2 regions of the Cellulosimicrobium sp. SH8 genome follow, and region 2 is predicted to be linked to the other one. Evidence: riboswitches for the same ligand, from Rfam matches in the RefSeq annotation. Region 2 holds a riboswitch; the other holds the start of a gene.
The links. A riboswitch is a leader RNA that binds a small molecule or an ion and turns the genes downstream of it on or off. The one in region 2 is predicted to bind thiamine pyrophosphate.

Region 1 (4,205 bases), on a different contig from region 2:
ACGCCTGCGGGCATCGTGCCGTCGTCGAGACCGATCCCGAGCGGCGACCCGCCGACGTGCACGCTCACGTACACGGGCGGGCCGTCGGCGGGGAACGCGTACTCGACGGTCCCACGCAGCAGGTCGCGGTAGAAGACGAGCGACTTCTCCACGTCGGCCACGGAGAGGATCGGGAAGAGGCTGCGGAACATCGGCCTGGCTCCTCGGTGCGCACGGCTGGGTGTGCTCCCATCGTGCGCCCCTGACGCCGGGCGCGCGTCCCGGCGGGGGCCGCGCCCGGTGTCTCCGGGGGCGGCCCGCCCGTGCCCGCGTCAGGCCGCCGCGTTCCCCACGGCGTCGTCGAGGAAGGCTCGGACGTCGGCGAGCTCGCGCGCGTCGATGCCGTGCGCGAGGCCGGGGTAGACGCGCTCGACGAGCGTCGAGCGGCCGGGCAGCCACGCGGCCGTGCGGTCGATCGCGTGCGGGGCGATGACGCGGTCCTCGGCGCCACGGCCCCAGAACACGGGCGGCCGGGACGCGGCGAGCGCGGCGTCGGCGGGCTGCTCCGCGCCCTGGACGAACCCGCCGAGGACGACGGTCGCCGCCACGCGCTCGGGGCGCGTGCGCAGGAGCTGCGTGGCCATGAGCCCGCCCTGGGAGAACCCGACGGGCACGACCTGCCGCTCGGGCACGAGCTCGGCGTCGACCCAGGCCCAGACTGCCTCGGTCGCGCGGGCCACGGGCTCCGGGTCGGGGTCGCCGGGTGTGACGATCGGGAACCACGCGAAGCCGCCGTGGGGGAGGGCGAGCGGGGCGCGGAGCGACACCCACGGGGCGCCGAGGTGCGGGCCGAGGCCCGCCAGGTCGTGCTCGTGCGAGCCGAACCCGTGCAGCAGCACGACGACGGGCCCCGCGGCGGGCGGACCCGCTGGGTCGGCGTCGGAGCGGACGGCGACGAGGGCGGCGGGAGCGCTCATCGCGCGAGCAGCTCGTCGGTCGTCGTGCCGGGCACGGCCAGCGTGACGCGCGTGCCCCACGGGTCGTGCACGACGACGGAGCGACCGTCGTCGGCGTGCTGCAGGCCGCGGGCCTTCAGCCGGGCGACGAGCGCGTCGAGGTCGTCGCGGCCCGGGACGGTGACCGCGACGTCGCCGAGCCCGAGGCTCGCGGCGCGCGGGCCGGCGCCGGCGCTGTTCCAGACGTTCATCGCGACGTGGTGGTGGTACCCGCCGGCGGACGCGAACAGGGCGCCGCTGTACTCGGTGACGGTGGCCTCGAACCCGACGGCGTCGACGTAGAAGTCGCGCGCGGTCGCGATGTCGCCGACCTGCAGGTGGACGTGGCCCACCCGCCCGGCGAGGGCGGGCCCGGCGTCGACCGCGTCCTGGGACAGGTTCGCGCGCAGGTACGCGTTGGGGTCCAGGTACTCGGTCGCCATGAGGATCTGCCCCCGCTCGCGCACCCACGTCTCCCGCGGGCGGTCGGTGTACAGCTCGACGCCGTTGCCCTCGGGGTCGGTGAAGTAGAACGCCTCGCTGACGAGGTGGTCGCTCGACCCGACGAACGCGCCGCGGCGGTCCTGCGCGGCACGGTAGACGGTCGCGGCGAGGCTCGCCGCGTCGTCGAAGAGGAACGCGGTGTGGAACAGCCCGGCCTGGCGTCGGTCGACGGCGGGCAGGCCGGGCGTGTGCACGAGCCGCAGCATGGGCGTCGTGCCGCGGCCGAGGACGCGGTGCACCTCGGTGCCGCGCGAGCGCTCCTCGAGCGGGGCCAGCGCGAATGCGCCCGTGTAGTAGGACGTCATCTGCTCGAGGTCGCCGACGCGCAGCGTGACGGCGTCCATGCTCGTGGACGGGGACAGGAGGCGGTCGGTCGGCGCGCCCGGGGTGCTCGTGGTCATGTCTGCTCCAACTTGTTGTCGCTACAACTATATTCCCACACGCCGCCGGATGCTCCCGACGCGGGCCGTGCTTCCTTGCTAGGGTCGCGGCGAACCACGCGGGGCGTCCCGCCCGGGCAGCCGGGCCGAGGGACTGAGACGAGCGGTACGGCCGCCCGGACCCGTCGAACCTGATCTCGCTAGCACGAGCGGAGGAACGTGGGCATGACGACGCCTGCTGCCATCACCCTGAACCCTGTCCTCGCGGACGACCCGACCGCGCTCGTTCGGCCGGGGGAGACCGGCTTCACGGTCGACCTCGCGCGCCGGTACGCGCACCTCTTCGACGAGTTCTACGACCACCCGTTCCTCGCCGGCCTGCGCGACGGGTCCGTCGAGCCGGCCGCGGTGCGGCACTACGTCGGCCAGGACCACCAGTACCTCACGGCCTACCTGCGCTGCTACGGGCTCGGCATGGCGCTCGCTCCCGACCGCGAGTGGGCCGCGTACTTCCACGAGAAGGCCGGGTTCCTGCTCGACGACGAGTCGCACGCGCACCACGCGATGTGCGACTTCCTCGGCGTGACGTACGAGGAGGCGCAGACGAACCGCCTCGCCCCGGGCGCCCAGGCGTACGTCGACCACATGCTCGCCGCGGGCCGCGACTCCCTCGGCGTGCTGCTCGCCGCGCTCCTGCCGTGCCCGTGGACCTACATCTGGTCGGCGCGGCGGTTCTGGCTCGGCGAGCGGGAGACGACGCCCGGCGCGATCGCGGACGACCACCCGCTCGCGGGCTGGTGGGAGTTCTACGCCGCCGAGCGGACCGAGGGCGTCCTGGCCGACCTCCGGTCGCGCCTCGACGCGCTCGCCGCCGACGCGGGCGAGGCGGAGCGCGCCCGCATGGAGCGCGCGTTCGAGCTGAGCTGTCGGCACGAGATCCGGTTCTGGCAGATGGCGTGGACGCTCGAGCGGTGGTGACGCCCCTCCCGGACCGGTGAGCCGCCCGACGTCGGGCCTTACGCCAGCAGCAGATCCTCGCCCGGGTGCCTCGGCACCCGGGCGAGGGCGCGGGTAGCGTGACCGCATGGACGCGACGAGCGCGGTGCCGAGCATGGCGGCGAGCCCCCGGCCCCGAGAGGGTGGGCGGCCGGAGCCGCTCCTGCGGCACGTCATCGGCGGGATCCTCCGGCGGGCCCGGCTCGCGCAGGGGCGCACCCTGGTCGACGTCGCGGCCTCCGCGCGCGTCTCGACCGCCTACCTGTCCGAGGTGGAGCGCGGTCGCAAGGAGGCGTCCTCCGAGGTGCTGGCCGCCGTCTGCGGCGCGCTCGGCCTGCGCCTCGTGGACCTCGTGGCCCGCACGGGGGAGGAGCTGCGCCCCGTCGCCCCCGTGCGCGTGCTCTCCTCCGTCCGCGAGCGCGGCGCGCTCTCCGCGCCGCGGCACCCCGCCCCCGCCGGCGAGCCCGTGCGCGACCTCCCGGTCGCGCGCACCACGCTCGCGACTCCCACGCTCGCGGCGCGCCCGCCCGCGCGCGCCGCCGACGTCCTGCTCCTCGCGGCCTGAGCCCCGCGGGTCGTCACGCACCTGGCGCTCCCGCCGGCACCGCGTGTCGCGCCCCGGTGCGGCGAGGTGGACGCCGTTACCGTCGAGGCATGACGGAGCCGCAGACCGCGCACGGCACGGCAGAGCAGACCGCCCCGGTCCTCCAGGAGCTCGTCGACGACGCCGCGTTCCTCTCGCACGAGCACCAGCTCCACCTCGTCGACCACCACGGCGACGACGCGTGGGGCGCCGAGATGACGACGGGCACGTTCACCTTCACCGCTGACACCGGCGAGACGACGACGTGCCGGCTCCAGTTCCTCGGCACGGCCGCGCCCGGCCCCGGGAGCTGGATGTGGGCGTGGAACAACGTCAACGACTTCCCCGACGACGTGCTGCGCGCCGCCGAGAAGACCCGCGAGACGGGCCTGCGCGAGGCGGCGGAGGCCGAGCTGCCGCTCACCGACGACCTCCCGTACCGCCTCGCGCTCGCGGCCAAGGCCGTCACCGGGTCCTGGACCCACTACAGCGCCCCCGTCGGCGGGGGGACGCGCGCGTGGTTCCTCCTCGACGCCGACGGTCTCGCGCTGCCCGCGCCGAGCGTGCCGCGCGTCGTGCGGGTGCTGAGCGAGGGCCTGCTGTCCGTCACGGTCGTCGACCACCGCCGCGCGGTCGCGTCCTACGCGGCCGCGCGCGGGCTCGAGACGTCGGACGACGACGGCGCGCTCGTGCTCGTGCTTCCTGACGGGAGCGTGGCCGTCCGGTTCGACGAGCGTGGCCGGATCGCCGGCATCGCGGCGACGGCGC
Region 2 (4,205 bases):
GCTCGCCGCATACCTGGCCGACCCCGCGCGCAGGGCGCTGGCGGACGTCCGCGACCGGGCGGTGGCCCGGACGGACATCGTCCGGGTCGGCGCGGTGGGCACCGAACAGTCGGTCTGACGCCGCGACGGCCGCTTCGCGCAGGCGTCAGAACAGGACCTGCTCGACTCCCCCACCGACGACGTCGAGCCCACCTCCGTCGACCGGCATGCCCGCGAGCGCCCCGTCGTGCCCACGGCGGGCCCCCGGCTCGTGGGCGACCCGTGCGAGGCTTCCCGTCGGGTAGACGCCGTCGGTCGGCGGGTCGAGGTCGTGCACCGCGGTGCCGAGGCCCCCGAGCTCGCCCCGGCGGTACCGCCCCTCGACGCCGGCGGGACCGCGGTGTCCGGACACCGCGAAGCCGCGCGCCTCGAGCATCGGGCGCACGCGGTCCCACAGCCACGACCGGTACGCCTTCGAGGCGTACGCGCCACGGGCGTAGACCCGCTCGTAGCCGGGGACGAGCTGCGGGTGCTCGCGCGCGAGCCAGCCCAGGTACCACTCGCGCGTTCCGGGCTTGAGGTGCAGGGGCAGCACGGTGACCCCCGTAGCCCCGGCGTCCTGCACCGCGTCGAGCAGGTCGGTCAGCGCGCGCGTGGAGTCGGTGAGCCACGGCAGCACGGGCGCGACCATGACACCGCACGGCAGGCCCGCCTCGCGGACCGCGCGGATCAGGTCGAGGCGGGCACGCGGCGACGGTGTCCCGGGTTCGACGCTCGCCTGGAGCGCCGGGTCGAGCAGCGCGAGCGAGACGCCGATCCCGACCTCGACGCGCGACGCGGCGTCGACGAGCAGCGGCAGGTCGCGGCGCAGGAGCGTGCCCTTGGTGAGGACCGACAGGGGTGTGCCGGAGCCCGCGAGCGCGTCGATGATGCCCGGCATGAGGCGGTAGCGCCCCTCGGCCCGCTGGTAGGGGTCCGTGTTCGTGCCGAGCGCGACGGGCTCGCGGCTCCACGACGCGCGGGCGAGCTCGGCGCGCAGCACCTCGTCGACGTTCACCTTGACCACGACCTCGCGGTCGAAGTCCTCGCCCGCGTCGAGGTCGAGGTACTGGTGGGTGGGCCGGGCGAAGCAGTTGTGGCTCACGACCCCGGCGGCGACGAAGTCCCGCGTCCCGGTCGTGATGTCGACGAGCTCGGTCTCCTCCCCCGGCCCGTCGAGCGCCTCGAGCGAGTCGACGCGCAGCGCCTCGTCGCCCGTGACGTCGCGGCCCTCGAGCGCGACCCGCCCGTCCGCGAGCGCGGCCGCCCCCGGGCCGACGAGGGCGTCGCCCAGCGCCAGGTGGGCGCGGCGACCGGCCCCGCCGACGACGTGTCGCCAGCCCCGTTCGGTGAGGAACCGGTGGTCGCCGCTCGCGACGAGGCGCGTGCCGTCCGCGAGGGTCACTCGGTACGCGCGCTTGCGCGTGGTCCAACGGTCGAGCACGCGCGTGCGCACGTAGCGCCGGTAGGCGCCGTGCGGTGCGGTCCCCACGATCTCGTCGCCGACGCGCAGCTCCCCGATCGGCCGCTGCGTGCCGTCGGCGAGCAGCACCGGCGTCGACGGCGCGAGGCAGTAGGAGCAGGCGTGGCTGCAGCCGCGGTACGGGTTGACCGTCCAGCGGAACGGCATGCGCGACATCGCCGGGACCTTCGACAGCGCGCTCTTGGCCGTCACCTCGTGGAACGTGATGCCCGCGAAGTCGGGCGTGCGCACGCTGCGCACGAGGCCCGCCCGCTCCAGCCCCGGGAGAGCGCCGTCGTCCGCGCCAAGCGCCTGTCCGTCCCACCTCACCCGCACATTCGAACAGGTGTTCGATTCGACGTCAAGCCCCGGGGACGGCCGCCCGCACGACGCCTACCCCGCGTCCCCTGCGACCCACGGCTTGAGCAGGGACAGGTTCGCGAGCGGCACGTGGTGCCCGATCCGGGGGTGGTCCAGCGCCACCCCGACGACGCCGGCCGCACCGAAGGAGGCGAGGTAGTCGATCGCGGCCGGCACCGGGACCCCGAGGAGCGGCACGGCGTCGCCCTCTGCGGCGAGCCCGAGGGCCAGCGCGGCCTCCTTCGCGCGGCCGGCGCTGCTGTAGAGGCAGATCATCGGCCCCTGGGCGGCGGCCACCGCGTACGGGCGGGGCCGGTCCTCGGGGCCGCGCGCGATGAAGAACCAGGTGTCGAGCCGGGCCGCCTGCCGCCAGAGGGCGATCTGCGCCGTCGTGTCTCCGGCGGGCGCCGACCGGACGGCCTCGTCGAGGCGGTCGAGCTCCGTGACCGCCGCAGGGTCGTTGTCCGTGGTCATCCCGCCACGCTCTCACGCCCCGGCGACGCATCCCGCTGGCTGAGACGCCGGGATTGTCCGGGCCGCGCCGAGGGCCTAGGGTCGGGCCGAACGCCCCCGGGGAGCGCACGAGCGCTGAGAGTGCAGGCCGGACACCCGTCCCTCCTGCAGACCCGTGGAACCTGATCTGGTTCGTACCAGCGAAGGGAGCAGGGCCGACGTCACCGTCCCCTGCGCGCTCGTGCCCGTGCGCCCGCGCCCGGCCGTGCGCGCAGGCCGGCGGTGGCGCGCCGTCGTGCACCCCTCGCCCCGGGGGCCCGACGGAGGGAACCCGCATGGCCGAGCCCCGCACCACCCCGCAGCAGGCGACTCCGAGCGCCGCCGCCGTACCCACCGACCAGCCGCCGAACGGGCGCCTCGCGCGGCGTCGCGGGCTGACGCTGCACGAGACGGTGCTGATCGCCGTCCTGGGCGTGGTCTTCGGGTTCGTGTACTGGGCGTTCGTCCAGCTCTGGGCCCCGCTCCAGCTCGCGATGGGCCCCCTCGCGGACCTCGCCGCGAACGTCCTCGCGGGCGCGTGGATCGTCGTCGGTCCCCTGGCCACGTACATCGTGCGCAAGCCGGGGGTCGGCATCCTCGCCGAGACCCTCGCCGCGCTCGTCGAGGTCGTCTTCCTCACCTCCCCCGCGGGGCCGCTGCTGCTCGTCGTGGGCCTGGTCCAGGGCGTCGGTGCCGAGCTGCCGTTCGCGCTCACGAGGTACCGCCGGTTCGGCTGGTGGGTGTTCGTCGCGTCCGGCGTGAGCGCCGCGCTCGTCACGTTCGCCTTCAACGCCGTGCGCTTCGGCTGGCTCGGGCAGGACTACGCGATGCTCCGGCTCGGGGTCCAGGTCGTGTCGTGCGTCGTGCTGTGCGGCCTCGCGGCCCGCCTCCTCGGCGACGCGCTCGCCCGCACAGGCGCCCTCGACGCGTTCGCGATCGGCGCGGCCCGCCGTGGCTGAGCACGCTGTCACGGGCACGCCCGACGCCGTCGCCCCCGACGCGGTCGCAGCCGACGGCCTGACCGTGCGCCTCGGGCACCACGGCGCCCGCGTGCTCGACGGCGTCGACGTCACCGTCCCCGCCGGGACGAGCCTGCTGGTCCTCGGCCCGTCGGGGTGCGGCAAGTCGACCTTCCTGCGCGCGCTCGTCGGCGTCGTCCCGCACACGCTCCCGGGTACCGTCGCGGGCCGGCTGCGGGTGACCGGGCTCGACCCGCGCGAGGTGCCGCCGCCCGCACTCGCCGCGCGCGTGGGCCTCGTCCAGCAGCGGCCCGGTGACCAGCTCTGCCTGGCGCGCGTGGACGAGGAGCTGCGGTTCGCGCTCGAGAACCGCGGCGCCGACCCCCGCACCATGGACGCCCGCGCGACCGCGGCGCTCACCGCCGTCGGGGCCGCGCACCTGCACGACCGCCCGACCCACGCGCTGTCGGGCGGTGAGGCGCAGCGCGTCGCCGTCGCCGCGGCGCTCGTCGCCGACCCGGAGCTCGTCGTCCTCGACGAGCCCACCGCGCTGCTGGACCCCGCCTCCGCCCACGACGTCGGGGCGCTCGTCACCGGCCTCGCGCGCCGCCCCGGGCCCGACGACGGTCACGACGCGGCGCCGCGGCACCGCTCGGTCGTGCTCGTCGAGCACCGCCTGGACGACCTGGGCGCGCTGCCGGACACGGTCCTGGTGCTCGGCCGCGAGGGTCGGGTCGTCGCGCACGGCCCCACCGACCGCGTCCTGCGCGAGCACGCGCGCGACCTCGCCGACCGGGGGTGCTGGCTGCCGCTCGCGGTCCGTCTCGAACAAGCCGGCGCCCCGGGACCGATCGGCTCCCCCGAGACCGACGACTGGCTGGTCCACCTCGCGCGGTCGTCGCCGGCGCGCCCGG

Region 1: it holds a riboswitch for thiamine pyrophosphate, as region 2 does, so the genes downstream of both, NF338_RS20745 (TenA family protein) here and NF338_RS08830 (ECF transporter S component) in region 2, are expected to answer to the same signal.

Annotation. Positions count from the first base shown of each region.
Region 1 is NZ_JAMXMH010000018.1:4,396-8,600, reverse strand. It holds gene NF338_RS20760 (VOC family protein) at 1-191, opposite strand, end outside; gene NF338_RS20755 (alpha/beta hydrolase) at 312-956, opposite strand; gene NF338_RS20750 (VOC family protein) at 953-1,879, opposite strand; TPP riboswitch at 1,969-2,093, shown strand; gene NF338_RS20745 (TenA family protein) at 2,084-2,836, shown strand; gene NF338_RS21015 (helix-turn-helix domain-containing protein) at 2,943-3,419, shown strand; gene NF338_RS20735 (DUF6882 domain-containing protein) at 3,509-4,205, shown strand, end outside.
Region 2 is NZ_JAMXMH010000005.1:154,524-158,728, reverse strand. It holds gene NF338_RS08845 (DUF1330 domain-containing protein) at 1-118, shown strand, start outside; gene NF338_RS08840 (Rv2578c family radical SAM protein) at 146-1,810, opposite strand; gene NF338_RS08835 (hypothetical protein) at 1,874-2,314, opposite strand; TPP riboswitch at 2,402-2,521, shown strand; gene NF338_RS08830 (ECF transporter S component) at 2,629-3,291, shown strand; gene NF338_RS08825 (ABC transporter ATP-binding protein) at 3,284-4,205, shown strand, end outside.